Starkeya sp. ORNL1: one gene and its partner. The protein of the gene in region 1 interacts with the protein of each later gene in a pairwise test. Links are inferred from orthologs where the notes say so. Each region holds a gene or a part of one and is shown in the gene's direction. Other genes may lie near its edges. The genes, in order: leuS and ligA.

Region 1 (15,773 bases):
CCCGATGGTGAAGACCGCGTCCTCGCTCGCCTCGTGCGAGCGCATCTGGGCGCGGATGCGGGCGAGCAGCACGGCGAAGCGGAACGGCTTCACCACATAGTCGTTCGCGCCGGCCTCCAGCCCCATGATGGTGTCGCTGTCGGTGTCGTGGCCGGTGAGCATGATGACGGGGGCCTTGAAGCCTTTGCCGCGCATCACACGCACCGCTTCGCGGCCGTCCATGTCCGGCAGGCCGACATCCATCAGCACCAGATCGACACGGGCGGCATCGACTTCATCGAGCGCGGCACGAGCCGAATCGACAGCGACCGTCTCGAACTCATCTTGCAGCGTGAGTTGCTCGACGAGCGCCTCGCGCAGTTCGTTGTCGTCGTCCACCACCAGGATTCGTTGGGCGTTCGCCATCTGACTTTCCCGAAACGTGACTTAAACCGCCCCTTAGACAATATAGGATGCGTGCGCGGCTTTCCGCAGTAGGACAGGCGCGCCCCTTCGGGCAAGCGCCGAGGTTCGCTTGCGCCTGCGACCTCGGGCTCGTGACGTGATCGTGAACGCAAAACGCGCGAAGAAGAAGGCCCTTATACGACAATCCACGCCGTTGCGCGTGGTTCGGCGGCCCGGAGAGACCCATCGCGGCCTCGCGTTCTGGCGGGGGCGAGCGATGCCGGTGGCGCTCGGCCCTACCGGGATACGGCGCGCCAAGCGCGAGGGCGACGGTGCCACGCCGGCCGGCCTCTGGCACCTCGAGCGCCTGCTGTGGCGGACCGATCATGGCCGCCGCCCGGTGACCGGACTGCCGGCGCAGCGCATCCGGCCTGACGATGGCTGGTGCGACGATCCGGCGGACCGCTGCTACAACCGCCCGGTGCGCCTGCCTTATGCCGCCTCGCACGAGGAGATGTGGCGCGGCGACGGCCTCTACGACCTCGTCGTGGTGCTCGACCACAATAGCCGCCCGCGCAAGGCCAAGGGCGGCTCGGCGGTGTTCCTGCACCTGGCGCGGCCCGGCTTCAAGCCGACCGCCGGCTGCATCGCCTTCCGGCCCAGGGACCTGCGCCGCCTGTTGAAGGACATGAAGGCGGGAACACCGCTAAAGGTCGACTGATTCCTCTCCGTCATCCCGAGCGGCCGCGGGCCGATCCGGGATCGTGTGCGGAATCCGCGCGCACTCTCGTCGCGCGATCCCGGCTCTAAGGCCGGGATGACGCCTGCGGCAAGGATTAGCGCGCCCCGAAAATGGCGCTGCCGACGCGGACATAGGTGGCGCCGAGCGCGATTGCCTTCTCGTAGTCGCCGCTCATGCCCATGGAGAGCGCCTTCAGCCCGTTGCGCCGGGCGATGCCGGCGAGCAGGCCGAAATGCGGGGCCACCGGTTCATCCACCGGCGGGATACACATCAGCCCCTCGATGGCGAGCTTATGCTCGTCGCGGCAGCGCGCGATGAAGGCATCCGCCTCCTCGGGGATGACCCCGGCCTTCTGCGGCTCCTCGCCGGTGTTCACCTGGATCAGCAGGCGCGGCGGCCGGTCTTCCAGCCGGGCGATCTCCTTGGCCAGCGTCGCGGCGAGTGATTCGCGGTCCACCGTGTGGATCACGTCGAACAGCGCCAGCGCCTCGCGTGCCTTGTTGGTCTGCAGGGGACCGATCAGGTGCAGCTCGGTGTCGGGAAAGCGCGCCTTGAGCGCGGGCCACTTGCCCTTCGCCTCCTGCACGCGATTCTCGCCGAACAGGCGCTGCCCGGCCTCGATCACCGGCATGATGTGTTCCGCCTCGAACGTCTTCGACACCGCGACCAGCTGCACGCCTGCGGCATCGCGCCCCGCATCGCGGCACGCCCGGTGAATGGCGGTGCGCACCTCGGCGAGACGTTCCGCAACGTTCATGGCAGTCTCCTCGAAAACCGAAGCCGGGAGGGAAGGCCAATGCAGCTTCTTGTCAATATCGACGTGCCGGATTTCGAGGCGGCCCGGACCTTCTATCTCAACGCCTTTCCGCTCACCGAGGGCCGGCGTTTCGGCGAGGGCATGGTCGAGCTCGTCGGCACCTCCTGCGCGATCTATCTCCTGGTGAAGCCCGCCGGCTCGAAGGCGGTGCCGGGCGGCGGCGTCACCCGCTCCTATGAGCGACACTGGACACCGGTGCATCTCGACATCGTGGTGGAGGATATCGAGCCGGCGCTGGCGCGGGCGCTCGAGGCCGGCGCGATATTGGAGGCACCGCTGCGCGATGAGAACTGGGGCCGCATCGCCGGTCTCGCCGACCCGTTCGGCAATGGATTCTGTCTGATTGAATTCTCCGCTTTAGGTTATAATGCGATTGCCTTGGTCGGCGGCGAATGATGCGTCTTGTTTACCTTGGGACTGGAAATCCGCGCGAAATGCCGAACAAAGTCCACAAAGACACCGCCGCTAGCACTGGTTTAAGCGTTTCTCTGGCACATTTGCCGTAGCGGCTGAAATCCGTCCGTGGCGCGAGGAGCGGTGCGGCGACAGACATGACCATGGCGATTCCAAGGAGCGGCAAAGCCGCCAACGACCGAACCGATGCGGGCGGTGCCGAGACCAGCCGCCACGAAGTGACCCGTGTCGGCCGGACCAGCCTGCGTTACCGCCTTATCGCCCTTGTCGCGCTCGGTCTTGCCTTGCTCATTGCCGAACGCGTGACCAGCATCAGCGCCGACCGCGACGACAAGCTCCGGGCGGTGCGCCAGCACGTGCTCGACCTTACCGACCGCGGCATGGGTCAGTACCTGGAGACGCTGTCCTCGGTACGGAGCACGCTGCAGGTCGCCACGCTGGATGCCGCCGCGATGCTGGCCAATCCGCAGGCCTGCGGCCGGCTGGAGCGGATCGTCGAGATGGAGCCGGCCATCGCCTCGCTCTCGATCATCGGGCCCGATGGCATCGTCGCCTGCTCCAGCAACCCGGTGGCACGCTGGCTCGACCTGTCGGACCGCGAATATGTGCAGATCGCGCTGCGCGGCGTGTTCAATATCAGCAGCGTCGTGCGCAACATGCTGAGCGGCAATCCGAGCATCATGGCCGCGCAGCCGGCGGTCGACGATGACGGCAATGTCACCGCGGTGGTGCTGGCCCGCGTCGAGCTTGACCTGCTGTTCCCGCTATCCATCATCTCCGAGCTCGATCTCAGTGCCGTCGTGCTGATGATCGATCCGCGCGGCACGGTCATCACCGCCTATCCCGACACCAAGCAGCTCGCCGGCACGGATATCAGTGCGATCCCCCTGGTCGCCACCATGCTCGGCCGCTCGGAAGGCACCACCATCACCACCGGCCCGGACCGCGTGAGGCGCATCTATGGCTTTCGCCGCCTGCCCGGGAGCAACATACGCCTCGCTGTCGGCCTCGACGCCGCCCGTGTGATGGAGCCGGTGAACACCGCCACCTGGCGCGCGGCCACCACCTTCCTCGCCGCCTGCGCGCTGATCTTCATCGGCCTCTGGTTCGCCGGCGAGCGCCTGGTGGTGCGGCCGGTGCAGATGCTTGCCGCACGGTTTGCCCGCTTCGGGCGCGGCGAGACCGAGGCCTCTGCGGACCCCGCGCCGAACATCGTCGAGCTCGAACCGCTGATCGCCGCCTTCGGCGCCATGTCGCGCCAGCTCACGCAGCGCGAGATGGCACTGCGCGACGCCAACAGCCGGCTCTCCACCTTGGCGAGCCTCGATCCGCTGACCGCGGTCGCCAATCGGCGGGCCTTCGACCAGAAGCTCGAGGCGCACTGGAACGGCAAGGCGCCGCGCATCGCGCTGCTGATGATCGATGTCGACAACTTCAAGGAATTCAACGACCACTATGGCCATGGCGAGGGCGATACGTGCCTGCGCCGCATTGCCGCCTCGCTCGGCGCGGCGGTGCGCGGCTCCGATCTCGTCGCCCGGCTTGGCGGCGAGGAGTTCGCCGTGCTGATGCCGGGCAGCGACCTCACCGTTGCCGAGGAGGTGGCGACCCGCCTTCGCTTCGCTGTCGAGACCCTCGACATCCGCCACGCCAGCGCGCCCGGCGGGCGCGTCACCGTGAGCGTCGGCGTTGCCGCCTGCTGGCTCGACCAGGGCTACACGGAGGCCGATCTGCTCGACGCCGCCGACAAGGCGCTCTATGCGGCCAAGCACGCCGGACGCAACACCGTCCGCTCGGGCAACATGGTGCGTACCGCGCTCGACGACACCCGGCCGGCACGCTCGGCATGAGAGCGGCACGCACGGTTCGCCGACGGCGGCGAACGCCTTGGCACGGCTGACCTCCAAGGTTGACCTGACCTTCGAGTTCGTGTCCTAGTCCGCCGCAAATCGACAGGCTTTATTAGAAAACCGATGAGCACCGAGCGTTACAATGCCCGCGAGGCCGAGCCCCGCTGGCGCAAGGTCTGGGACGACCGCGGCATCTTCCGCACCCGCAATGAGGACGCGCGTCCCAAATATTATGTGCTCGAGATGTTCCCCTACCCGTCGGGGCGCATCCATATCGGCCATGGCCGCAACTATGTGATGGGCGACGTCGTCGCCCGCTTCAAGCGGATGAAGGGCTTCAATGTCCTGCACCCGATGGGCTGGGACGCCTTCGGCCTGCCGGCCGAGAACGCCGCCATCGAGCGCAAGTCGCATCCGCGCGAATGGACCTACGAGAACATCGAAACCATGCGCGAGCAGCTCAAGCTGCTCGGCCTCTCGCTCGACTGGTCGCGCGAGATCGCGACCTGCGACCCCTCCTATTATGGCGAGCAGCAGCGCATCTTCCTGCAGCTGATGAAAGCCGGCTTCGTCTATCGCAAGGAGAGCGAGGTCAATTGGGATCCGGTCGACAACACCGTGCTCGCCAATGAGCAGGTGATCGACGGCCGCGGCTGGCGCTCGGGCGCGCTGGTGGAGCGCCGCAAGCTGGCGCAGTGGTTCTTCCGCATCACCGCGCTCGCCAAGGAGCTGCTGGACGGCCTCGACACGCTGGAGCGCTGGCCGGACAAGGTGCGGCTGATGCAGCGCAACTGGATCGGCCGCTCCGAGGGCCTGCACGTCCGCTTCGGCATCGAGAACCCGCCGGTGGGCGGGCCGAACGAAATCAAGGTCTATACGACGCGGCCGGACACGCTGTTCGGCGCCTCCTTCATTGCGCTGTCGCCGGGCCATCCGCTGGCCGAGCAGCTCGCGCAGCGCTCATCCGCGCTCGGCGCCTTCATCGAGGAGTGCCGGCGTGGGGGCACCTCGACCGCCGAGATCGAGACCCAGGAGAAGATGGGCTTCGACACCGGGCTCAAGGTGCGCCACCCGCTCGGCGGGCCGCATCTGCCGGTCTATGTCGCCAATTTCGTGCTGATGGAATACGGCACCGGCGCCATTTTCGGCTGCCCGGCGCACGACCAGCGCGACCTCGACTTCGCCCGCAAATACGGCCTGCCGGTCACCCCCGTGGTGTTGCCGCCAGGCGCAGACCCGGCCGTCTTCGAGGTCGGCAATATCGCCTATGATGGCGAGGGCACGCTGGTTCATTCCGGCTTCCTGAACGGGCTGTCGATTCCGGACGCCAAGGAAGCGGTGGCGGTACGCCTGGAGAAGGAACCGCTCGGCAATGAGCCGGTCGGCGAGCGTGCGGTGAATTACCGTCTGCGCGACTGGGGCATTTCCCGCCAGCGCTACTGGGGCTGCCCGATCCCGGTGATCCATTGCGAGGCCTGCGGCATCCAGCCGGTGCCGGAAGCCGAACTGCCGGTGCGCCTGCCGGACGACGTCTCCTTCGATGCGCCCGGCAACCCGCTGGACCGCCACCCGACCTGGAAGCATGTCGCCTGCCCGCATTGCGGCGGCGCGGCGGTGCGCGAAACCGACACCATGGACACCTTCGTGGATTCGTCCTGGTATTTCGCCCGCTTCGCCTCCGAGCCGGGCGAGGCGCCGCTCTCCAAGGAAGCCGCCGACAAGTGGCTGCCGGTCGACCAGTATATTGGCGGCATCGAGCACGCTATCCTGCATCTGCTCTATTCGCGCTTCTTCATCCGTGCGCTCAGCACGGTCGGCCGGCTGTCGCTGGAGGAGCCGTTCGCGGGCCTGTTCACGCAAGGCATGATCGTCCACGAGACCTACAAGGACGAGGGCGGCCGCTGGCTGTTCCCCGAAGAGGTGGAGCGGCGCGACGACGGCAGCGCGGTGAAAATCGGCACCAATGAGCCGGTGACGATCGGCGCGCCCGAAAAGATGTCGAAGTCGAAGAAGAACGTGGTGCCGCCGGAGACCGTCGCCGACACTTACGGCGTCGATTGCGCGCGCTGGTTCATGCTCTCCGACACCCCGCCCGAGCGTGACCGCGAATGGACCAGCGCCGGCATCGAGGGCGCCTGGCGCTTCCAGCAGCGCATCTGGCGGCTCATCAATGAGGCCGTCGAGCTGGTGCCGGATGCAGAGCCGACGCACCCCGATGCTTTCGGAGCCGAATCGACCGCGCTGCGCCGCGCCGCCCATACGCTGGCCGCTGAAGTCGAAAGCGACATTGAGCGCCTGCATTTCAACAAGGCGGTCTCACGGGTGCACAGTTTCGTCACTGTGTTCGGCGATGCGCTGGTTGCCGCACGCAATGGCGAGCCGGTGGCCGATCTCGCCTTCGCGGTGCGCGAGGCCGCGCAATTCCTGGCGCTCGCCATCGCGCCCATGGTGCCGCACCTCGCCGAGGAATGCTGGGCTGCGCTCGGCAAGGCCGGCCTCGTCAGCCAGGCCGGCTGGCCCGGCATTGAGCCGGCGCTGCTCGCGGCCGACACCGTTACGCTGCCGATTCAGATCAACGGCAAGCGTCGCGCCGACATCACCGTGCCCGTCGCCGCCACCCCTGCCGAGGTCGAGAACGCGGTGCTCGCGCTCGATGCAGTGGTGAAGGCACTCGACGGACGCGCCCCGAAGCGTATCATCGTGGTTCCTCAGAGGATCGTGAATGTCGTCGCTTGACCGCCGCCCTTCCCGTCCGGCCGCCAGTCGCCGGCGTTTTCTCGGCTTTGCCGGAGCTGGCCTTCTGGCGCTCGCTTCGGCCGGCTGCTTCCAGCCCATGTATGCCGAGAGCACGCCGGGCGGTGGGCCCGGCCTGCGCGACAAGCTCGGCGACGTCGAAGTGGTGTTCGCCGACGGCCGCCTCGGCAATGAGGTGCGCAACGACCTGATCTTCGAGCTCACCGGCGGCTCGGGCAATCCCTCGGGCGCACCCTATCGCCTGGTGATGCGCGTCACCGACAACACCGCAGCCGCCATTGTCGATCCAGTCAGCGGCCTTCCGGAGGTCGAGCTGGTCTCGGTCGACGTCAATTGGCAGCTGTTCGAGGCCGGTGGCGACGAGAAGAACAAGAAGCCGCTCACCCAGGGCAACGCCTTCGGCAAGGCCTCGATCGACAGCGGCTATCAGCGATTCGCGCGCGCCCGCGCGATTCGCGACGCGCAGAACCGTTCCGCCCGCGTCGCCGCCGAAACCATTCGCGGCCAGCTCGCTTCCTGGTTCATGACCCGGACCCCGAAGAGCTGAGCTGGTAGATGACAGCGGTCCGGCCGGCGGAGGTCGATGCCGTCCTCTCCCGCATCGATCCGCTGCGGCCGGTGATCCTGCTCTATGGCCCGGATTCCGGCCTGGTGCGCGAGCGCGCCCAGACCTATCTCAAGCGCGCGCTTGCGGGCACGGATGATCCGTTCGGCCTCATCCGCCTCGATGGCGACGAACTCGCCGGCAATCCGGTCCGGCTGATCGAGGAAGCGTCCACCGTGGCGCTGTTCGGCGGGCGGCGGGTGGTCTCGCTCCGGGTCGGCGGCAAGAACATCGTTCCGGCGCTGGAGCCGGTGCTGGCGTCGCCGCCCTCGGACGCGATCATCGTCATCGAAGCCGGCGACCTCAAGAAGGGCGCGCCGCTGCGTTCGCTCGGCGAATCCTCGCCCCGGGTCGCTGCCATCGCCTGCTATGCCGACACCGATCGAGACGTGGCACGCCTCATCGACACCATGGTCGCGGAGGCCGGATTGTCGATCGAGCGCGATGCCCGCACCGACCTCATGGCGCTGCTCGGCGGCGACCGGCTCGCCTCGCGCGGCGAGATCGCCAAGCTGATCCTCTATGCGACCGGCGATACGCGGATTACCGGCGCTCATGTGCGCGCCATTGTCGGCGACGCCTCGAACCTCGCGCTCGACGATATTTCCGACGCTGCCTTGGCGGGGAATGGGCGCGATGCCGCAAGCGCCTTCGCCAAGGCGATGGGCGAAGGCATCCGCCCCGATGCCGTGCTCGGCGCCACCAGCCGCGCCGCCCAGGGGCTGCATATGCTGCGGCTGAATGTCGAGAATGGCGGCAGTATCGAGCGCGCCATCGAGAGCGCGCGTCCGGCCATCCATTTCCGTCGCCGGCCGCTGGTGGAAGCGGCGCTGCGCAACTGGACCGCGGCGCGGTTGGCGAACGCGTTCGTGACGCTTGACGAGGCCCTGTTGGCGGCCCGGCGCAACGCTGGGCTAGCACCTGCGATCGCCGAGCGGGCCCTGCTCAGCCTCGCCTCTGCGGCACGGCGAGGGTGAGGAATTGGTGGACCGTCATCCTGAGGCGCGAGCGCCAGCGAGCCTCGAAGGATGCTGAAGCAGAAGACGGCCATCGGGACGGACATCCTTCGAGGCTCGGGCGACGCCCGAGCACCTCAGGATGACGTTACACCTCGAGCCGAGATAGATTGTTGCGTAGGCGAATCTATTTCTTAGCCGGCTGCGAGGCGCCGACAGACCTCTTCGAGCTGATCCAAAGAGGAATAGCGGATGCGGATTTCGCCGCCATCGCCTTCATGGCGCAGGGCGACCGCAAGGCCCAGCGCGTCAGACAGCCGCCGCTCCAGAGCGCGGGTATCGGCGTCGAGCTCCATCTTCGGCTTGCGCGGCTTGCCTTCGGCCCTCGCCTTGGCGACAGTCAGTTCCTGGGCCAGCGCTTCGACCGCGCGTACATTCATGCCGCGCTCGACAATGGCGTGCGCCAGTGTCTCAGGGTCCTCCTGGGTAAGCAGCGCGCGGGCGTGGCCGGCGGAGAGCCGGCCATCGGCAAGATAGGCCTTCACCGGCTCGGGCAGCTTCAGAAGCCGCGTCGTATTGGCGACATGGCTGCGGCTCTTGCCGATGATGCGCGCCACTTCATGCTGCGAATAGCCGAACTGGTCGGCCAGCATCTGGTAGCCCGCTGCCTCTTCCAGCGGGTTGAGGTCGGCGCGCTGCACGTTCTCGATGATCGCGATCTCCAGCGCCTGGCGGTCATCGACCTCGACGACGACGATCGGCACCTCGTGCAGGCCGGCGATCTGTGCGGCGCGCCAGCGGCGCTCACCGGCAACGATCTCATAGGCATCGCGCGCATCTTCAACGACACGCACCACGATCGGCTGGATGATGCCGCGCTCGCGGACCGAATTCGCGAGCTCCGCGAGTTCCTCATCGCCGAAGGTCCGGCGCGGATTGCGCGGGTTCGGCCGGAGGAACGCCGCGGGAACCTTGCGCTGACCGCCGCGCGGCTTCTCGGCAACAGCGCTCTCCGCGCCGACATCGCCAATCAACGCTGCGAGCCCGCGGCCTAGCCGGGAGCGCCCACCATCATCCGCCATTGCCATTGGTGATTCTCCCTATGCTGCGCGCAGGCTGCGTTCGCGCTGGATGATTTCGGATGCGAGACGGAGATAGGCCTGCGATCCGACGCACTTCAAATCGTACAGCAGCACCGGTTTACCGTAGGACGGCGCCTCGGACACCCGGACATTGCGCGGAATGATCGTCTCATAGACCTTGTCGCCCATGAATTGACGAACATCGGCAACCACTTGAGCCGACAGATTGTTGCGCGCATCGAACATGGTGAGGACGATGCCGTGGATGGTCAGCTCGGGATTCAACGTCGTGCGCACCTGGTCGACGGTCTTGATCAGTTGCGAAAGCCCCTCGAGCGCGAAGAACTCGCACTGCAGCGGCACCAGAATGGCGTTCGCCGCCGCCATGGCGTTGATGGTGATGAGATTCAGCGACGGCGGGCAATCGATCAGCACATAGGAGTAGCGAACGGAATCGTTTCGCTCTTGAATCGAAGACTCGTCCTGATTGAGGACTCGAATGGCGTTGCGCAGCCGGAACGGCCGATCCCTGGCAGTGGCGATTTCCAGTTCGAGCCCGGAGAGATCCATGGTCGAAGCCGCGATATGCAGCCGCGGCACCGCAGTCTCCAGCACGGCGTCGCGCAGCTTGGCTTCGCCGGTCAGTACGTCATAGGTCGAGATCCGCCGGCTGGCGCGATCAATGCCGAGACCGGTCGACGCATTGCCCTGCGGATCGAGATCGACGATCAGCACCGTCTCGCCGATCGCGGCCAAGGCGGTACCGAGATTAATGGCAGTGGTGGTCTTGCCGACGCCACCCTTCTGGTTGGCGAGTGCCAGTACACGCGGCACGCTGGCCGGCGAGGAAGACAGCTCTGTCATGGCGTCCGTCCTGGGTGAGACCGAAGATGTGAAGCGGCTTCAGTGACGATCCGCTCGGCCCGGCGCACGATCAGCACGCGCCCGCTCCGGTCCGTTCGGCTTTCAACAACCGAGGCATCGACATTCCAAGATTTAGTTGCCTCGGTCAATTCGTTATCAACATCTTGTCCTTTGAGAAAAAGCCCGAGTGCGCCCTGCGCAATGAATGGCTCGGCCAGCGGCAACAACTTCGGCAATGGCGCAAGCGCGCGGGCCGACACCACCTCGACCCCGGCAGCGATCCGCGGCCCCACCTGCTCGATACGAGCCGGCAACACCGTGACAGGAAGTTCGACGATCCGCGCCGCCTCACGCAGGAATGCGGCCTTGCGGGTGTCGCTCTCGACCAATGTCACGTCGGCGTCCGGCAGGTCCGCCAATACGGCCGCGACTACCAATCCGGGGAAGCCGCCGCCGCTGCCGAGATCGACCCAGCGCCTCACCTCCCCGGCCAGCGGGACGAGCTGAAGCGAATCCGCGACGTGGCGGGTCCAGAGCTGCGGCAAGGTCGCAGGCGCTACCAGATTGATGGTGCGCTGCCACTTCTCCAGCAACGCGACGATGGCGTCGAGCCGACCTCCTGTTTCACGTGAAACAGGACACAGCGCGAGAGCATGTTCCCGATCGGACGAATCAGTCGGTGAGATCATGCAACATGTATAACGCAGAACACTCACGCGCGCTCGCGCGCGAGAGGAACTGGCCTGCGTGATTAACGCGCTTTGCGGGCGTGCGCCGCGATGAGCGCCAGGGCCGCCGGCGTCATCCCATCGATGCGTCCAGCCTGGCCGATGGAACGGGGGCGAATCGAATCCAGCTTCGCCTTGATCTCATTGGAGATTCCGCTCATGGCCCGATAGTCCAGCGCGTCCGGCAATTCGGCGCCTTCGTCCCGCCGGTAGGAAGCGATGTCAGCCTGCTGCCGATCAAGATACACCGCATATTTGGCGTCGATCTCGACCTGCTCGCCAATGCTGCCCCGAATCTCCGCCGATTCCGGCCAGATGCGGACGATGTCGGCCCAGCCAAGATGCGGATAGGACAACAGGTCGAAGGCGCTGCGCCGTTGCCCGTCGCGATTCAGAACGAGCCCGAACCGATCGCCTTCGCTCGGGGTGATCGACACCGAACTGGCCCAGGCCCGCGCCGCATCCAGCGCCGTCCGCTTCGCGTCGAACCTGCCGGCCCGCTCCGCTCCGACGCAGCCGAGCGCTGCTCCGCGCTCGGTCAGGCGCTGGTCCGCATTGTCAGCACGGAGCGACAGCCGGTACTCGGCCCGCGAGGTGAACATGCGATAGGGCTCGCTCACGCCGCGCGTTACCAGATCGTCGATCATGACGCCGATATAGGCCTCGGCCCGATCGAAGGTGATGCCATCCGCCGCGCCCGCCCGGCGCGCCGCATTCAGTCCGGCGACGAGGCCCTGGGCAGCCGCCTCCTCATAGCCGGTGGTGCCGTTGATCTGGCCGGCCAGGAACAGGCCGGGCGCGCGCTTCAATTCCAGCGTCGGCTCAAGCTCGCGCGGATCGACATGGTCGTACTCGATGGCATAGCCCGGTCGCAACATGGCCACCCGCTCCAGCCCGGGGATGGTCGCCAGCAGCGCCAGCTGTACATCCTCCGGAAGCGAGGTGGAGATGCCGTTCGGATAGACCGTCGGATCGTCCAACCCTTCCGGCTCCAGGAAAATCTGGTGTCCGTCGCGCTCGCCGAAGCGGACGATCTTGTCCTCGATGGACGGGCAATAGCGCGGGCCGATGCTCTGGATGTTTCCGGAGTACATCGCCGAGCGGCCGATATTGGCACGGATCACGGCGTGGGTTTCCGGCGTAGTCCGGGTTACGCCGCACGAGATCTGGGGCGTGGTGATCCGCTCGGTCAGGGTCGAGAACGGCTCCGGCGGCTCGTCGCCGGGCTGCATCTCCAGGCTGGCCCAGTCGATGGTGCGCCCGTCGAGCCGAGGCGGCGTGCCGGTCTTCAGGCGGCCGAGCTGCACGCCGAGCCGTTCCAGCGTGGTGGAGAGCCCGAGTGCCGGCTTCTCGCCCATGCGCCCGGCCGGCGTCTGCTTGTCGCCGATGTGGATGAGCCCGCGCAGAAAGGTCCCGGTGGTCAGCACCACGGCGCCAGCCGCCAGCTCGCGTCCGTCGAGCAGCCGGACGCCCGCGGCGCTGCCGTCGCTTAGCACCAGATCGTCCGCCTCGCCTTCGACGACGAACAGGTTCGGCTGCGAATCGATCGCCGCCTGCATCGCCGCGGCGTAGAGCTTGCGGTCGGCCTGGGCGCGCGGGCCGCGCACCGCCGGCCCCTTGCGACGGTTCAGCACGCGGAACTGGATGCCGCCGGCGTCGGCGACGCGGCCCATTAGCCCGTCCAGCGCATCGACCTCACGTACCAGATGGCCCTTGCCGAGCCCGCCGATTGCCGGATTGCAGGACATGGCGCCGATGGTGGCGCGCTTATGGGTGACGAGTGCGGTGCGTGCGCCGAGCCGCGCCGCGGCCGCCGCGGCCTCGCAGCCAGCATGGCCGCCGCCGACCACGATCACGTCAAAGGAGAGAGCCACATCGTCCATGGAAGTCGCGCCTGTCGGGATGAGGCATCTCGAAACCCCCTTTCGCGGCCGGCGTCAAGTTGGCCGGGTTAGGCGAGGGTGATTCACGTGAAACAATGGCAATCAGAACCACGTCATCCTGAGAGCCTGATAGAAAATTCGGCGCGATACCGGAACCACCTCATCCTGAGGTGCTCGGGCAAAGCCCGAGCCTCGAAGGATGCTCGTTTGCGGGCACAGGCGCTCTGTTTCAGCATCCTTCGAGGCCGCCTGCGGCGGCACCTCAGGATGAGGTCGTCTATTTTGAGTCAGGCTCTGAGGCGCCGCGAAGCGGCCTCGAAGGATGCCCACCCCGGATGGGGGCCCACTGCTTCAACATCCTTAGGCTCGCTACCGCTCGCGCCTCAGGATGACGTTCTAGCCGGCCAGGCGCTGTTTCACGTGAAACGCGGCGCTCTCACTTCCCAATGCAGAACTCACGAAACACCACGTCGAGCAGATCGTCGGTATCGATCCGCCCGGTAATCCGCCCGATGGCATGGGCGGCGCGGCGCAGTTCCTCAGCCAGCAGTTCGTCGCTCAAGCCATCCCAGGCCGCAAGTGCCTCCGCGAGATGCCCGGCCGCCTCCCCTGCCGCAGCACGATGCCGCTCCCGGATCAGCACCGGATGTTCCGCACCAGCGACGCGCGCCGCGGTCCATTCCGTCAGCGAATCGATGAGCGCCGGAATGCCCACGCCCGTCTTGGCGGAAAGGCTGAGCGTGCAGTTCGCCCAGATTGGGTGGCTCGGCACTGGCGCCCTCGCTGCGTCGCTCTTGTTCGAAACCAGCCACAGCGCCGCGCCCTCGCTCGCCAGCATGTCCGGGTGCGTGCCGGGCGCCGGACCGGCCGACGCATCATGCACCCACAGCACCAGATCGGCCCGCGCAATGCGCTCACGCGCGCGGCGGATGCCCTCGGCCTCGACCACACCCGACGCCTCACGTAGACCGGCGGTGTCGATCAGCGCCACTCGATGCCCGGCGAGGTCGAGCGCCACCTCAAGCACGTCCCGCGTGGTGCCCGGCTCATCGGAGACGATGGCGACGTCCCGCGCCGCCAGCGCATTCATCAGCGAGGACTTGCCGGCGTTCGGCAGGCCGGCAATGGCGATGGTCGCGCCCTCGCGCAGCAGTCCGCCGCGGCGATCGGCGAGTGCGGCCGTGAGTTCGGCGTGCAGCACCTCGACCTCTGGCCGCGCCGCCGCGCGGGTCTCCGCCGGAATGTCGTCCTCATCCGGAAAGTCGATGCCGGCCTCGATCAGCGCCATGGCGCGAACGAGGCGAGCTCGCCACTGCTCGGCGCGCTGACCGAGATGGCCAAAGGCGTGGGCAAAGGCGAGACGGCGCTGGCCCTCGGTGTCGGCGGCGATCAGATCGGCCAGGCCCTCCACAGCGCTGAGGTCCATGCGGCCATTGAGGAAGCCGCGCCGGGTGAACTCGCCAGCGTCCGCCGGCCGCACGCCGGGCACCGCTAACAGCGCGCCGAGCACGGCGGCGACCACGGCACGGCCGCCGTGGATCTGGAACTCCGCCATGTCCTCACCGGTCGCCGAGGCGGGCGCGGGGAACCACAGCACTAGCCCTTCATCGAGCCGCTCGAGGCTCGAAGGGTGCCGCAGCTTCGCCAGCAAGGCGCGGCGCGGCTCGGGCAGCTTGCCCGCGAGCGCCCGCACCGCCTCCCCCGCCTGCGGGCCGGAAACGCGGATCACCGCCACCGCGGCGCGGCCCGAACCCGTCGAGACCGCGGCAATGGTGTCGGGTGAATTCCCGCTTTGCTGATGTGCACGCACCCGCTACGCCCTATCTAACCGCCATATTCCGCTATCCGCGCCAGGAGCCGCCCTTGCCCAACCGCCTGAAGGACGCCGCCAGCCCCTATTTGCTCCAGCACAAGGACAATCCGGTCGACTGGTGGCAATGGGGCCCGGAGGCCTTTGCCGAGGCCCGCGCCAGCGGACGGCCGGTGCTGCTTTCCATCGGCTACGCCGCCTGCCATTGGTGCCATGTCATGGCCCATGAGAGCTTCGAGGACACCGAGACCGCCGCCGTGATGAACGAGCTTTTCGTGAACATCAAGGTGGATCGCGAGGAGCGGCCGGAGGTCGACCAGATCTACATGTCCGCGCTCCAGCATCTAGGTGTGCAGGGCGGCTGGCCGATGACCATGTTCCTTGACGACGAGGGCGCGCCGTTCTGGGGCGGCACCTATTTCCCGAAAGAGGCCCGCTACGGCCAGCCGGCCTTCACCGATGTGCTCGCCACCATGGCCCGGGTCTATGCCGAGCGCGACCCGCGCATCATCCAGAACCGCGCCGCCATCCTCGCCAAGCTGACCGAGAAGGCGCGGCCCGCAGGCAAGGTCACGATCGGGCTCAATGAGCTCGACGACGTCGCCTCCCGCATTTACGGCATCATGGATCCCGAGCATGGTGGGCTGAGGGGCGCCCCGAAATTCCCCAATACGCCGTTCCTGGAATTGCTGTGGCGCGCCCACGAGCGGCGCCCGCGCGAGACGTTCCGCAACGCCGTGCTCGATGCGCTGCACGGCATGAGCGAGGGCGGCATCTACGACCACATCGGTGGCGGCTATGCCCGCTACTCGGTCGATGAGCGCTGGCTGGTGCCGCACTTCGAGAAGATGCTCTACGACAATGCCCAGCTGCTGGAATTGCTGG
Region 2 (15,525 bases), 1.1 Mb from region 1 along the record:
GATCGAGGGGCTCGGCGAGGAGGTGCGCCGCCGGGTGAAGCAGAATTCCGGCGTCGAGCTGGAATGGGAGATCAAGCGGATCGGCGTGCCGCTGTCCTGAAGGCGCGACCCGGGGAGAAAGCCATGTCGAAGCATGTCGCCGTCCTGATGGGCGGCTGGTCGGCCGAACGCGAGGTGTCGCTGCGCTCGGGTGCGGCCTGCGCCGCGGCGCTGGACAGCCTCGGTGCCGGCTACCGCATCACCCAGATCGATGTCGGTCGCGACATTGCCGAGGTGCTGGGCCGCCTCAAGCCCGATGTGGCGCTGAACCTGCTGCATGGCCGGCCTGGCGAAGACGGCATGATGCAGAGCGTGCTGGAGATCCTGCAGATCCCGTATTCGCATTCGGGGGTGCTTGCCTCGGCGCTCGCCATGGACAAGGTGCAGGCCAAGATCATCATGGCCGCCCATGGCGTCCCGGTGGCGGAGGGGCGGTCGGTGTCGCGCTTCGAGGCGGCGAGGGAGCACGCGCTGCCGCGCCCCTATGTGCTGAAGCCCGTTGCGGAAGGCTCCTCGGTCGGCGTCTTCATCGTGCGGGAGGACATGGATCATCCTCCGCAAGAGTTAACGCGTCCCGACTGGACGCACGGTGATTTGCTTCTTGCCGAGCGTTATATCCCCGGATTGGAGCTGACCTGCGCCGTCATGGGCGATGTCCCGCTCGGCGTCATAGAAATTCAATCCGACCTAAGGTTCTATGATTACGAGGCAAAATACGCCCCGGGCGGTTCGCGCCACATTCTGCCTGCTAAAATTTTACCTAATATTTACCAAAAGGTCCGGATGCTGTCCCTCACGGCGCACCGCGCGCTCGGCTGTCGGGGGATCAGCAGGTCGGATTTCCGCTACGACGACCGGACCGGAGACGAATCCGGCCTGGTCTGTCTGGAGGTCAACACGCAACCCGGGATGACCGAGACGTCGCTCGTGCCAGAGCTGGCGGCCCATGCGGGCCATTCGTTCGGCGAGCTAGTGAGATGGATGGTGGAGGACGCATCGCTCGACCGCTGACCCCCCGGCAGACGCCGGCAGGGGGAGGGGCGGGCGCATCCTCGGAGTTCGAGGCGCGTGCGCGCGCCGCCCAGCGCCGCTCGGCGCGGCCTGCGGCCGTGCGGCGGGGTGATGGCGGCGTGCGGTTGCCGGCGCGGCTGGTGATCGGTGCCAAGCGGCTGATGGTGAGCCTGTCCGGCTCCTATCTCACCGATGGCGGCGGCAAGTGGCTGCTCGCCGCTTTCCTTGCCGCGACCGGAATCTACGGCGCCTACCAGGGCGGCCGCCTCCCGGCGGTGATGGAATCCGGCCGCGATGTGGCGGACGTTGCCGCCAACATCGCCGGCTTCAAGATCAAGACCATCAATCTGTCCGGCCAGAATCACGTCACCCCTAGCGAGATTCTCGCCACCGCCGGCATCAAGCCGACCTCCTCGCTGCCGTTCCTCGACGCCGAACTGGCGCGCACCCGGCTGGAAGAACTGGCCTGGATCAAGCGCGCCACGGTGCAGAAGCTCTATCCCGACCGCCTCGACATCCAGCTGGTCGAGCGCGAGGGCTTCGCGCTCTGGCAGAAGGACGGCAAGATCAATGTCATCGCCCGCGACGGCACGGTGATCGCGCCCTATTCCGACGATCCGCGCTATGTGAGCCTGCCTATCGTCGTCGGCGACGGTGCGCAGAAGCATGTCGTCGAGATCGTCGAGGCGCTACAACAGGTGCCTGGCGTACGCGGCCAGGTGCGCGCGGCGATTCGCGTCGCCAACCGCCGCTGGACGCTGAAGATGCGCAACGGCATCGACGTGCGCTTGCCCGAGAAGGGCGTCGACGACAGCCTGGCGCAGCTCGCCATGCTCGACCGCGACAAGCAGATCCTAACCCGGGACATTACCGTGATCGATCTGCGCCTGCCGGACCGGGTTTCGGTCCGCCTCTCCGACGCCGCCTATGAAGCGCGCCAGGCCGACCTCAAGGCAAAGGCCAAGGCCGCCAAGAAGGGGGGCAATACATGAGGCCCCGCCGCGCGTTCGAAGTCGCCCCGAAGATGCGCCCATTGCCGGCCCGCCGTACCAGCGTGGTCGGCGTGCTCGATATCGGCACGTCGAAGATCGTCTGCCTGATCGCCCGGCTGAAGCCGCGCGACGCCAGCGACATGCTGCGCCGTCGCACCCACACGGTGGAGATCCTCGGCATCGGCCACACCCGCGCCCATGGCATGAAGGGCGGCGCCGTGGTCGACATGGACCGCGCCGAGCAGGCGATTCGCCACGCGGTGGATGCTGCCGAGCGCATGGCCGGCATGCAGATCGCCTCGGTGGTGGTTTCCATCGCCGGCGGGCGGCTCGCCTCCGAGCATTACGTCGCCGAAGTCGACCTGCCGGAGCCGGCGGTCGCCGAGGGCGACATCCGGCGCGTGCTCGACGCCGCCTCCACCTTCGCGGTCGGCGATGGCCGGGCGGTGATGCACGCGCTCCCGGTCGGCTACAAGATCGATGCGGTGAGCGGCATCAGCGAGCCGCGCGGCATGCTGGGGCGCCAGCTCGGCGTCGACCTGCATGTCGTCACCGGCGACGTCTCCGCGGTGCGCAACCTGCTGCTCTGCATCGAGCGCTGCCATCTCGGTGTCGAGGCGATGGTCGCGGCGCCCTATGCCGCCGCGCTCTCCACCCTCACCGACGACGAGGCCGAACTCGGCGTGACGCTGATCGACCTCGGCGCCGGCACCACCACCGTCTCGGTGGTCGCCAACGGCCATTTCGTCCATGTCGACGGCATCGCGGTCGGCGGCCAGCACATCACCAATGATGTGGCGCGCGGTCTTTCCACCCGCGTCGCCGATGCCGAGCGGCTGAAGGTGCTGCATGGCGGCGTCACCGCCATCGGCTCCGACGAGCGCGAGATGCTCACCGTCCCCTCGATTTCGGACGACGAGCGCGACCTGCCGCAGGCGATGCCGAAATCGAAGCTGGTGCGCATCATCCGCCCGCGCGTCGAGGAGATCGTGGAACTGGTGCGCGATCGCCTGGTCGCCTCCGGCCATGCCGCGGACGCGGGCCGGCGCATCGTGCTCACCGGCGGCGCCTCGCAACTTACCGGTCTTGCCGAGATCGTCGGCCAGATCCTTGGCCCGCAGGTGCGCATCGGCCGCCCGCTCGGCATTTCCCGCCTGCCGGAGGCGGCGCGCGGCGCGCCGTTCGCGGTAGCGGCGGGCCTTCTGGTTTATCCGCAAGTCGCCGGCCTCGAGCATTTCGAGGCAGGGCGACGCCGCGCCGGCGATGCGGGCGCGGACGGCTACTTCTCGCGCGTCGGGCACTGGCTACGGGAGGCCTTCTGACGTGAACCACTCCAGCCGCGCCGGCGGAACCGGCACTACAGGGAACGAGACGGGTCTTGGGCCCGCCGGCGTAAAGGGACGATAGCGATGACGATCAATCTCCAGATGCCTGATATCCGTGAACTGCGTCCTCGCATCACCGTCTTCGGTGTGGGTGGCGCCGGCAGCAACGCCGTGAACAACATGATCACGGCAGGCCTGTCGGGGGTCGACTTCGTCGTCGCCAACACCGACGCGCAGGCGCTCACCCTGTCCAAGGCCGAGCGCATCGTGCAGATGGGCGTCGCGGTGACGGAAGGCCTCGGCGCCGGCTCGCAGCCGGAAGTCGGCCGCGCCGCCGCCGAAGAGGCGCTCGACGAGATCCGCGATCACCTCGCCGGCGCCCACATGGTGTTCATCACCGCGGGCATGGGCGGGGGCACCGGCACCGGAGCTGCTCCCGTCATCGCTCGCGCGGCCCGCGAGCTCGGCATCCTCACCGTCGGCGTCGTCACCAAGCCCTTCCACTTCGAGGGCCAGCGCCGCATGCGCATCGGCGAGATGGGCATCGGCGAGCTCCAGAAGGGCGTCGACACCCTGATCGTCATCCCCAACCAGAACCTGTTCCGGGTGGCGAACGAGCGGACCACCTTCGCCGATGCGTTCGCCATGGCGGACCAGGTGCTGTATTCCGGCGTCGCCTGCATCACCGACCTGATGGTGAAGGAAGGCCTCATCAACCTCGACTTCGCCGACGTCCGCGCCGTGATGCGCGAGATGGGCAAGGCGATGATGGGCACCGGCGAAGCCTCAGGCGACAAGCGCGCGCTGCACGCCGCCGAAGCTGCGATCGCCAACCCGCTGCTCGACGAAGTCTCGATGCGCGGCGCCCGCGGCCTGCTGATCTCCATCACCGGCGGCAAGGACCTGACGCTGTTCGAAGTGGACGAGGCGGCGACCCGCATCCGCGAGGAAGTCGATCCGGACGCCAACATCATCCTCGGCGCAACCTTCGACGAGACGCTGGAAGGTCTGATCCGCGTGTCCGTGGTCGCCACCGGAATCGACCCGGCGGTGATCCCCGAGCAGATCCCGCACGGCCTGTCCAACCTCGCCGATATCGGCGGGCGCCGGGTCTCCAATGCCGGCCGCGCCGCGGTCGAGGCGCGCCGCGATGCGGCGCTGCGCTCGGTCGCCTCGGCGCTGGCCGACGACTACGCCGGCAATGAGAGCTTCGAGCCGACCTTCGCCCAGCCTTCGCGCGGCGAGCATGTCTATGCCACCGAGGCCCACCACCAGGCACCGGCCCAGCAGTACGCGCAGGCGGCGATCGACGACGTCACCATCCGCCAGCAGGCTCCCAAGCCCGCGCTCTATGTCGAGCCCGAGCAGCAGGCGGCGCCCGCGCACTACGAGGATGATTCGCACCAGCCCTTCATCCCGCCGCAGGCCGAGCGCACCGACAGCCGCGTGCCGCGCATGCCGCGCGTCGACGAGCTGCCGATGCCGGCGCAGAACCAGATTCGCGCCGCTCGCGGTGAACTGCCGGATCATGCGCAGCATGCCGAGAAGAAGCGGATGACCCTGCTCCAGCGCCTCGCCAATGTCGGCCTCGGCCGTCGCGAGGACGAGGAGGAGGTCGATCCGCCGGCCGAGTTGCGCCCGATGGTGCGCCGCGCGCCGCAGCAGCAGGCTCCCGCCCATCCGGAGGCTCGCCCGCTCGCCGACATGCGTCCCGAGGCCGGTTCGGAATTCGCCAAGCGCCCGCAGGGCGCGCGGATGGACCAGCATGGCCGCCCGGTGGCGGCCCGCCCGGCCGAGGACGATCATCTCGACATCCCGGCCTTCCTGCGTCGCCAGGGCTAAAACCCGTCGCGACCTGAAACATGGCGTAACAAAGCCGCCGAGATGACCAAACGCCCGGAGCTTGCTCCGGGCGTAACTTATTGTAAACGCTTGGTTAGTATTATTTGTGTGTTATTTGGGCAACGGATACAGACGGTAAACAACCGTGATTTGGCCCGAAACCACCCCATCGGTAACGTGCTGACAACAACAAGTCGCAGGCGGTGATTCGGTTCCGACACTGAAATCCTGCGGCTCAAAGATGATGGTTACGGGGCAGTTTTGGGGAGAGAGCGGAACGCCGCGGAGACGCGTCGTGTCGTTCTTCTGGGTCTGGAATGAATGCTGTAAGGCAGACGACGATCGCTGATAGCGTCGCACTCGCGGGCGTTGGCGTCCACTCCGGCAAGGCTGCCCGCCTCAGCATCGCCCCCGCACCGGCGGATACCGGCATCCTCTTCCGCCGTTCCGACTCCTCCCAGTCCGTCCGCGCCTCGCACCGCGCCGTCCGCGGCAGCGACCTCGCCACCGTGCTGCGCGATGAAGCCGGTCCTGCCGTCTCCACTGTCGAGCATCTGCTGGCCTGCTTCTCCGGCCTCGGTATCGACAACGCCCTCGTCGAGATCGACGGGCCGGAAGTGCCGATCCTCGACGGCAGCGCCGAAGCCTTCGTCTCCGCCTGCGACGAGGCTGGGATCGTCGAAACCAATCGCGCCCGCCGCTATCTCAAGGTGCTCAAGCCGGTGCGGGTCGAGACCGAGCAGGGCTTCGGCGAACTTTCGCCCTACGATGCCGGCTTCCGCGTCGAGATCGAGATCGACTTCACCCACGCCGCCATCGGCCGCCAGCGCTACGCCGCGACGCTCACCCCGTCGGTGTTCCGCAAGGAACTGGCCCGCGCCCGCACTTTCGGCTTCATGCGCGATGTCGAGAAGCTCTGGCAGGCCGGCTACGCGCTCGGTGCCTCGCTCGACAACACCATCTGCCTCGATGACGAGCGCGTGGTGAATGAGAATGGCCTTCGCTACGCCGACGAGTTCGTGCGCCACAAGGCACTCGATGCGGTCGGCGACCTCGCGCTCGGCGGCATGCCGATGATGGCGCGCTACCGCTCGTATCGTGGCGGCCACCGGCTGAACTTCGCCGTGGTCGATGCCCTGCTCGCCGACCGCTCGGCCTATGAGATCGTCGAGGCCCGGCTGCCCGCCCGCCGCAATCTGCGCGGCCATGCCGGCTTCGGTGTCGCGGTGGCGGTGCCGGCCTACGCACCGGAACTGTGAGGGCGGCCTCGGCGCCGCGCGCCAGGCTGGCCGATCGGCAACACCTCGGCGCTTCCACCACATGCCTGGCGGCTCTCGCCTTATTCCCGACCGAAAGCCGCTTTAGCCGCTCTATCCGGGGTTTCGCACAGATGGTTATTCATCGTGCGCGGCGAACAGCTCGGGAGCGGGGCAGAATTTCGTGATGCGTCTTCTCAACCTCTCGCAGGGCGCTTTGCCCGAACACAACCGCCCTCGCGGCGCCGTGCGGCTTGTCGCGCTGGCCATGCTCGGCCTCAGCCTGGCCGGCTGCGCCGGCCTGTTCGACAAGAAGGATGACGAGGATATCGTCATCAACGACGAGCCGGCGGAGAAGATCTACAATGAGGGCCTGACCCTCATGAACAAGGAAGACTACGACGCAGCGGCCAAGCGCTTCGAGGACGTCGATCGTCAGCAGCCCTATTCGGAATGGGCGCGCAAGGCGCTGCTGATGATGGCCTATGTGAATTATACGCGCGGCGAGTACACCGAGTGCATCGCCGCCGCGAAGCGCTACATCGCGCTGCATCCCGGCAGCCCGGACGCGGCCTATGCGCAGTTCCTGCTGGCCTCGGCGATGTACGACCAGATCCCCGATGTCACCCGCGACCAGCAGGGAACGCAGGCCGCCATCCAGGCGCTGCAGGACGTCGTGCGCAAATATCCGACCTCCGAATATGCCGTGAGTGCCAAGAAGAAGCTCACGGTCGCGCAGGATCAGATCGCCGGCAAGGAGATGATGATCGGGCGCTATTATCTGGAGCAGCGCAACTACACCGGCGCCATCAACCGCTTCAAGGTCGTCGTCACGCAATACCAGACGACGCGCCACGTCGAGGAAGCGCTGTACCGCCTCACCGAAGCCTATATGGCGCTCGGCATCATGCCCGAGGCGCAGACCTCGGCCGCCGTGCTCGGCTATAATTTCCCGGACAGCCCCTGGTACAAGGACGCCTACAAGCTGGTCCAGAGCCGCGGCGTCGATCCGAAGATGAACGAAGCCTCCTGGATCGCCAAGGCGTTCAAGAAGATGGGCCTCAGCGCCGGCTAGAGCATTTCCCGATCAGATGGAATCATCTGATCGAAGGGGAATTGCTCCAGCTTATAGAATCTAGAGCACTTTCTTGTCGTTCGGATGTTTCCATCCGAACGGAAAGGGCTCTAGCAGCTAGCCCGGGGCTGGGCGCTTGCGGGCGTGAACTGCTAGAAGGTGTCGACCGCCTGTTGCGGATTCGTTCCGGAGCCCTCTCATGCTCGCCGCCCTGTCGATCCGGGACATCGTGCTGATCGAGCGGCTCGACCTTGCCTTCCAGCCCGGCCTCACCGTGCTGACCGGCGAGACCGGTGCCGGCAAATCGATCCTGCTCGACGCCTTCACCCTCGCCCTTGGCGGGCGCGGTGACGGCTCGCTGGTGCGTCAGGGTGCGGCGCAGGGCCAGGTCACGGCGGAATTCGACATCGCCACCGATCATCCCGCCCGCGCGCTTCTGGCCGAGGCCGGCATCGAGGATGAAGGCTCGCTGGTGCTGCGCCGGGTGCAGCATGCCGACGGGCGGACCAGGGCCTTCGTCAATGACCAGTCGGTTTCCGCGCAGATGCTGCGCTCGCTCGGCCGGCGGCTGGTGGAGATCCATGGCCAGCACGACGACCGTGCGCTGGTCGATCCGGCATCGCACCGCTCTTTGCTCGACGCCTATGGCGGGCTGAGCGACGCCGCGGCCGAGGTCGGCACGCTGTGGCGTACCCTGCGCTCAGCACGCTCCGAAGCCGAGACCGAGCGTGCGCGGCTCACCGAGGCCGGCCGCGAGGCCGATTACATCCGCCATGCCGTCGAGGAACTGGAGAAGCTCTCGCCCGAGCCCGGCGAGGAGGCGCGGCTTGCCGATCGCCGCGCCGAGATGATGCGCTTCGAGAAGATCGCCACCGATCTCGCGGAGGCCCAGGACGCCATCTCCGGCTCGGCCTCGCCGGTGCCCGGCCTCGCTTCCACGGTGCGGCGGCTGGAGCGGCGGGCAGGGGAGGCGGAGAAGCTGGTGCGTCCGGCGGTGGAGGCGATCGACGTGGCGCTGAATGCGCTGGAATCGGCCCGCCTGTATCTCGACGCGGCGCTGGCCGAGACCGATTTCGATCCGCGTGAGCTGGAGAAGATCGAGGAACGGCTGTTCGCTCTGCGCGCTGCGGCGCGGAAATACGCCTGCTCGGTCGAATATCTGCCGACCGTCGCTGCGCGCTTTGCCGATTCGCTCGATGCGCTCGACCATGGCGCCGAGCGGCTGAAAGGGCTCGATGCCCGCGTCGCCGAGGCGGAGGCGATCTATCGCCGTGCCGCCGGCGAGCTGTCGCGGCGCCGGCACGAGGCTGCCGCCGCGCTCGACGAGGCGGTGAATGCCGAACTGCCGCCCTTGAAGCTGGAGCGTGCCCGTTTCACCACGGATGTCCAGACCGACGAGGTGGAAGGCCAGGCCGACGGTTACGACCGCATCGAGTTCTGGGTGCGCACCAATCCAGGCACCCGCCCCGGCCCGATGATGAAGGTCGCCTCCGGCGGCGAACTCGCCCGCTTCCTGCTGGCGCTGAAGGTGGTGCTGGCCGACAAGGGCTCGGCGCCGACCCTCGTCTTCGACGAGATCGACACCGGCGTCGGTGGCGCGGTGGCGGATGCGATCGGCGCGCGGCTGAAGCGCCTCGCCGAGCGGGTGCAGGTCGTTGCCGTGACCCATGCGCCGCAGGTGGCGGCGCGCGCCGGCAATCATTTCCGCATCGCCAAGGAGGCGCTGGCCGATCTCGACCGGGTGGCGACGCGCGTCGCGCCGCTCGCCCCTGATCATCGCCGCGAGGAAATCGCGCGCATGCTCTCCGGCGCGGAAGTCACTTCGGAGGCGCGAGCAGCCGCGGACCGGCTGCTCAAGGGCGCAGAATCCGTTAAATAGCCTGTCATGGCCACGGACACCGCACGCACCACCGAGATCGATGTCGCCGCCCTCACCGCCGACGAGGCGGCGAAGGAGCATGCAAGGCTGGGCGAGGAGATCGCCGGGCACGACAAGCGCTATTACCAGGACGACGCGCCGACCGTCTCCGACGCCGAATATGACGCGTTGCGCCGGCGCTATGAGGCGATCGAGGATGCCTTCCCGGAACTGAAGGGAATGGACAGCCTCTCCGAGAAGGTCGGCGCCGCGCCGTCCTCGAAGTTTGCCAAGATCCGCCACGCGGTGCCGATGCTCTCGCTCGGCAATGCCTTCGCCGCCGAGGAGGTGGAAGAGTTCGTCGCCCGTATCCGGCGCTTCCTTGGGCTCGCGACGGATGCCGAGGTCGCGATGACCGCGGAGCCGAAGATCGACGGGCTGTCCTGCTCGCTGCGCTATGAGGAGGGCCGGCTCATTGTCGCGGCGACCCGCGGCGACGGCTTCGAGGGCGAGGACGTCACGCAGAATGTGCGCACCATTTCCGAGGTGCCGCAGCATCTGAAGGCGAAGGACGTGCCGGCGGTGTTCGAGGTGCGCGGCGAGGTCTATATGGGCCACACCGATTTCGCCGCGATCAATGAGCGCCAGAAAGAGGCCGGCAAGCCGCTGTTTGCCAATCCGCGCAATGCGGCGGCGGGGAGCCTGCGCCAGCTCGACCCAAAGATCACCGCCAGCCGGCCGCTGCGCTTCTTCGCCTATGCCTGGGGCGAGGTGAGCGAGGGCGGCCTTCCGGCGGACACGCAGTCCGGTGTCATCACCGCCTTCAATCGCTGGGGCCTGCCGACCAATCCGCTAACCGTGGTCTGCCGCACCGCCGAAGAACTGCTGGCGCACTACCACAGCATCGAGGAGCAGCGCGCCAGCCTCGGCTACGACATTGACGGCGTGGTCTACAAGGTCGACAGCCTCGCGCTGCAGCGCCGCCTCGGCTTCGTCTCGCGCTCGCCGCGCTGGGCGCTGGCGCACAAATTCCCGGCACAGCGGGCGATCACCCAATTGGAGCGCATCGAGATCCAGGTGGGGCGCACCGGCGCACTCACCCCGGTCGCCAAGCTGACCCCGATCACGGTGGGCGGCGTGGTGGTGTCGAACGCCTCGCTGCACAATGAGGACTACATCAAGGGCATTGGCGGTGGCGGCGAGCCGATCCGCGGCGGGATCGACATACGCGAGGGCGACTGGGTGACGATCCAGCGCGCCGGCGATGTCATCCCGCAAGTGGTCGGTGTCGAGCTCGAGCGCCGGCCGGCGGATGCGAAGCCTTACGAATTCCCCACCCTCTGCCCGGTCTGCCACAGCCATGCGGTGCGCGAGGATGGCGAGGTGGTGCGGCGCTGCACCGGCGGGCTGATCTGCGCGGCGCAGGCGGTGGAGCGCATCCGCCATTTCGTCTCGCGCGACGCCTTCGACATCGAGGGGCTCGGCGAGAAACAGGTGCAGGCGTTCTATGAGTGGGGGCTGGTGAAGCAGCCGGCCGACATCTTCACGCTGGCCGCCCGCGATGCCGACCCGGCAGCGCTGACCCGGCTGAAGAATCGCGACGGCTGGGGCGAGACCTCGGCGCGCAATTTGTTCGCTGCCATCGAGGTGCGGCGGCAGGTGCCGGTGAACCGCTTCCTGTATGCGCTCGGCATCCGCCATGTCGGCGAGACCAATGCCAAGCGGCTGCTGCGCCATTATGGGACCATCGAGGCGCTGCGCGAGGCGGCGCTCAATGCGGTGCCGCCGGGCGAGGAGCATCCGAAAGGCAACGAGGCCTGGGCCGAGATGGTCGCCACCGAGGGCATCGGCGCGGTGGTGGCCGAGGCGGTGGTCGATTTCTTCGCCGAGCCGAACAACGAGGCGGCGGTCGACGCACTCTTGAAGGAAGTGACGCCGGAGCCGCTGGAAGTGGTGGCCGCCAGTGGCGCGGTCGCCGGCAAGACCGTGGTGTTCACCGGCGCGCTGGAAAAGATGACCCGCGACGAGGCGAAAGCGATGGCGGAACGCCTCGGCGCCAAGGTCGCCGGCTCGGTGTCGAAGAAGACGGATTATGTGGTGGCCGGCGCCGATGCCGGCTCCAAGCTTGCCAAGGCCCGCGAACTCGGCGTCGCGGTGCTGAGCGAGGATGAGTGGCTGGAACTGGCGGGGGCCGGTTAAAGCGAAATGGCCGGCGCGCGGCCGGCCATCACGTCAGTCGCGAAAGTTCTGTACGAGGCGCGGCTTATATTCGTCCTGTCAGCATCATCACGATCAAGACGATCAGAAGTATTGTCACGATACCGCTCGGGCCATAGCCCCAGCCGCGGCTGTAACCCCAACTGGGTAGCGCGCCGACAAGTATCAGGATCAAAATAATGATCAGAATAGTGGACATGGCGTCGCCTCCGTTCCAGTCCCTGCGATCAGGCTGTCGGGGAAACGCGGGTCGTCAGCGATGGTTCCATTGAACCGCCGCATGTATTCGCGATTTGTGAACGTTGGCGTCATCCCGGACACGCGGAAGGCGTGAGCCGGGATCGCGTGCCGAAAGTGCGTCTAACCTTCCTGCGATCCCGGATCGGCCTTTCAGCCGTCCGGGATGACGACCTCATGAATTAAAGCGGTCGCGTCGCCGCGTTGAGCCAGTCGCGCACCTTGTCTTCGACCAGCGGGCCGATCTCCTCGCGCACGCGGGCATGGTAGGCGTCGAGCCAGGCGATCTCTTCGGGGGAGAGCAGGTCGCGCGCGATCACCCGGCGGTCGAACGGGGCGAGCGTCAGCGTCTCGAAGGCGAGCAGCGTGCGCTCCGCACCCTCGGGCGCGGGCCCGTCGACCACGAGTTCGAGATTCTCCAGCCGCACGCCGAAGCCGCCGGTCTTGTAGAAACCCGGCTCGTTGGAGAGCACCATGCCGAGCGCCAGCGGCGTGGTGCCGAGCTTGGAGATGCGCGCCGGGCCCTCATGCACCGAAAGATAGGCGCCGACGCCGTGCCCGGTGCCGTGGTCGAAATCGAGCCCGGCCTCCCAGAGCGCGCGGCGAGCGAAGGGGTCGAGCTGCGCGCCGGTGGTGCCGAGCGGGAACACCGAGCGGGCAATGGCGATGTGGCCCTTCAGCACCCGTGTGTAGCGGTCGCGCATCTCGGCTGTCGGCTCGCCGACCGGGAGCGTGCGGGTGACGTCGGTGGTGCCGTCCTCATATTGCGCACCGGAATCGATGAGGAACAATTCGCCCGACTTCACCGGGCGATTGGTGGCGCGGCTGACGCGGTAATGCACGATGGCGCCGTTCGGGCCGGCGCCGGCAATGCTGGGGAAGGAGACGTCCTTCAGCGCGCCGGTCTCGCGGCGAAAGGTCTCCAGCGCCTCGACGACAGCGATCTCGGTGAGGTGGCCCTTGGGCGCCTCGACATCGAACCAATGCAGGAAGCGGGCGAGCGCGGCACCGTCGCGGCGATGCGCGGCGCGCATGCCGGCGATCTCGGCGGCGTTCTTCGAGGCCTGCAGCAACGCGACCGGGCTGGTGCCCTTCAACACCTTGCCGCCCGCCGCCTCGATGCGCGCGGCGAGCAGCGCCGGCGCGGTCGCCTGGTCGAGCCGGATGGTGGCCCCGGAGGAGGCAATGAGGTCGATGGCGCGGTCGAGAAAAGCGGGCTCGACGATCTCGGCATGGGACGCCAGTTCGTGGCGTACCTCATTGGAGAGCTTGCGCCCATCGATCAGCAAAGTCGGCTGGCCCTCCGCCGGGACAATGGCCCAGGACAGCGGCAGGGGCGTGAAGGCGACATCGCCGCCGCGTATGTTGAAGGTCCAGGCGACGCCGTGCGGATCGGACAGCACCACGGCGTCGAGCTTCTCGTCGCGGAGCTTGTCGCGGATGCGCGCCAGCTTGTCCGCGACGCTCTCGCCGGCCAGAGCCGGGGAGCGGATGACGACCGGCGCGGTCGGAGGCGCCGGACGATCCTCCCACACCGCGTCGAGCGGATTGCTGTCGACCGCCGCCAGCGTGCCGCCGGCACTGGTCACCGCGCGGCGCAGCTTGTCGACGCCGTCGATGGTGATCAACCAGGGATCATAGCCGAAGCGGCCGCCTGCCGGCAGGTTCAGCTCCAGCCAGCGCTCCGCCGGGGTGTCGCCCAGCGGCACCACGACATAGGAGGCGGGGTCGAGCTGGTCGGCGGCCTGCAGCGTATAACGCCCGTCGACCACCACCGCCGCCTTGTCGCGCAGCACGATGGCGACGCCGGCCGAGCCGGTGAAGCCGGTGAGCCAGGCGAGGCGCTCGTCGCTGGGCGGCACATATTCGTTCTGGTGGGCATCGGCGCGCGGCACGATGAAACCGTCGAGGCCGCGGCGGTCGAGCTCGGCGCGCAGCTTGGCGAGATGGGCGGTGCCGCGCGCCGGGTCGGCGGCGTCATCGAAACTCTGGAACTTGGCTTCGAACACGATCAGGCCCGCGCGCTGATGGAACGGCCGGCATCGACCAGGGACTTGGCGCCGAAGGCGATGAATATCACGCCGACGACGCGGGTCACGGCAAGCCCGTGGCGCAGAAAGAAGCGCCGCACCGGGGCGAGGCCGGCCATATAGACCAGCAGGATATCCGCGGCGACGAAGCCGGCGAAGGCGGCGGCCATCAGATAGGGCGCATCCGCCCAGGTGAGGCCGGCGGTGTAGCTCGCGGTCAGCGCGGTGAACATCGCCACCGAGACCGGATAGGCCTTCGGGTTGGTGAGGCCGAACAGCACGCCGGCAACGATCGGCCGGTTGGCGCCCACCGGGGCGACCGCGCCGGCCTTGGCGGTGACCGCCTTGAAGCCGAGCCAGACCAGATAGAGCCCGCAGGCAATGCCGAGAATGTCGAACAGCGTCGGGCCGAGCTGGCTCACCCCGATGATGGCGGCGAAGGCCAGCGTGCCCCAGAACACGTCGCCGATCAGGTGGCCGGAAACGAAGCGGGCGCCGGCCGGCCGGCCATGGGCTGCGGAAAGCGCGAACAACGCCAGGAAGGCCGGGCCGGGCGAGAGCACGTATAGCGCGCCGGCCAGTGCCGTCATGACATAAAGACCTGAAAACATCGGAGAAATCCGGCTGGACGGGAGAGACATCTTGCACCAGCATCGGGCGGTTCGCTGGCAGCGTCAATCGCGGTGCGCCGGCTCAAGCTTGCAGGTGTTCGATGCTGGTCGGTGTGCGGGCGCTGGTGCTCGGCCTGCTCCTTGCCATGTGCGGGAGCGCGCTTGGGCTTTCGTTCGTTCCGACTGCCGCCTGTGCACAAGGCGAGCCGCTGCGCGTCGGCACCTATATCGACAATATGCCGTGGGGGTTCCGCAACGACAAGGGCGAGATCGTAGGCTTCGATATCGATCTCGTCCAGCAGATCGGCCGCAGCCTCGGCCGCCCGGTCGACTTCCAGAGCATGGCGTTTCGCGATCTCTTCACCGCGCTGGCATCGAACCGGATCGACCTTGCCGTTTCCTCGATCAGCATCACGTCGGAGCGCCTTGCCTATATCGACTTCACCCAATCCTATTATGAGACGGCGCAGGGCGTGCTGGTGATGAAGAAGTCCGGCATGCGCGACGTAGGGGACCTCGCCGGCAAGAACGTCAGCGTGACCTCCGGCACCACCAGTGAGCGCTGGGTGACGGCGAATGCCCAGCGTTATGGTTTCGGACGCACCAGCTTCTCGCAGGGCTCGTCCGATGGCGTCCGGCTGCTCGAAGCGGGCGCTATCGACGCCTATGTCGGCGACCTGCCGACGCTGCTCTATCAATTGCTGAAGCGCCCGGATCTCGCGGTGATCGCGCGGCTTCCCAGCCAGGAGCGCTACGGCATCGCGCTCGCCAAGGATTCGCCGCTCACCGCCAAGGTCGATGCCGCCATCACCCGGATGAAGCAGGACGGCACGCTGGCGCGCATCCACAAGCGCTGGTTCGGCATGGCGCCGGACAAGGACTCCGCCACCACGAAGGTGCTGCCGCGGCCTTAGTATCGGCCGCACCCTCGCCAAACCGACATGCCGGTGCCATTTTGTTCACGTTGAGAATCACGTGACAGCCCAAGGACCATTTTGGCCGATCCCTTGAAGAAGCGGTCCAGCGACGAGC

The links.
Region 2: the proteins of leuS (region 1) and ligA interact in binary tests that used the Escherichia coli proteins (3 or more experiments, as listed by UniProt). The link is inferred for Starkeya sp. ORNL1 from one-to-one orthologs.

The regions. Positions count from the first base shown.
Region 1 is NZ_CP048834.1:3,944,430-3,960,202, reverse strand. Bases 3,967-7,143 are described here. They hold leuS (leucine--tRNA ligase), read left to right. Parts: upstream 3,967-4,330; coding sequence 4,331-6,943; downstream 6,944-7,143. Other genes in these bases: G3545_RS18810 (hypothetical protein), read left to right, coding at 6,930-7,143; G3545_RS18820 (sensor domain-containing diguanylate cyclase), read left to right, coding at 3,967-4,207. Outside these bases: G3545_RS18840 (response regulator transcription factor), read right to left, coding at 1-405; G3545_RS18835 (L,D-transpeptidase family protein), read left to right, coding at 662-1,105; G3545_RS18830 (YggS family pyridoxal phosphate-dependent enzyme), read right to left, coding at 1,221-1,883; G3545_RS18825 (VOC family protein), read left to right, coding at 1,923-2,339; more of G3545_RS18820, read left to right, coding at 2,495-3,966; more of G3545_RS18810, read left to right, coding at 7,144-7,508; holA (DNA polymerase III subunit delta), read left to right, coding at 7,517-8,542; G3545_RS18800 (ParB/RepB/Spo0J family partition protein), read right to left, coding at 8,716-9,603; G3545_RS18795 (ParA family protein), read right to left, coding at 9,622-10,467; 16S rRNA (guanine(527)-N(7))-methyltransferase RsmG, read right to left, coding at 10,464-11,156; tRNA uridine-5-carboxymethylaminomethyl(34) synthesis enzyme MnmG, read right to left, coding at 11,219-13,078; tRNA uridine-5-carboxymethylaminomethyl(34) synthesis GTPase MnmE, read right to left, coding at 13,515-14,888; G3545_RS18775 (thioredoxin domain-containing protein), read left to right, coding at 14,942-15,773.
Region 2 is NZ_CP048834.1:5,070,461-5,085,985, forward strand. The notes cover bases 9,083-12,011. They hold ligA (NAD-dependent DNA ligase LigA), read left to right. Parts: upstream 9,083-9,425; coding sequence 9,426-11,597; downstream 11,598-12,011. Other genes in these bases: recN (DNA repair protein RecN), read left to right, coding at 9,083-9,419; G3545_RS23975 (DUF3309 domain-containing protein), read right to left, coding at 11,662-11,814. In the rest of the region: murB (UDP-N-acetylmuramate dehydrogenase), read left to right, coding at 1-100; G3545_RS23935 (D-alanine--D-alanine ligase), read left to right, coding at 124-1,050; G3545_RS23940 (cell division protein FtsQ/DivIB), read left to right, coding at 1,170-2,042; cell division protein FtsA, read left to right, coding at 2,039-3,364; cell division protein FtsZ, read left to right, coding at 3,452-5,209; lpxC (UDP-3-O-acyl-N-acetylglucosamine deacetylase), read left to right, coding at 5,527-6,468; G3545_RS23960 (outer membrane protein assembly factor BamD), read left to right, coding at 6,653-7,540; more of recN, read left to right, coding at 7,740-9,082; G3545_RS23980 (aminopeptidase P family protein), read right to left, coding at 12,035-13,861; G3545_RS23985 (LysE family transporter), read right to left, coding at 13,864-14,493; G3545_RS23990 (transporter substrate-binding domain-containing protein), read left to right, coding at 14,595-15,407. UniProt on the Escherichia coli protein: DNA ligase that catalyzes the formation of phosphodiester linkages between 5'-phosphoryl and 3'-hydroxyl groups in double-stranded DNA using NAD as a coenzyme and as the energy source for the reaction.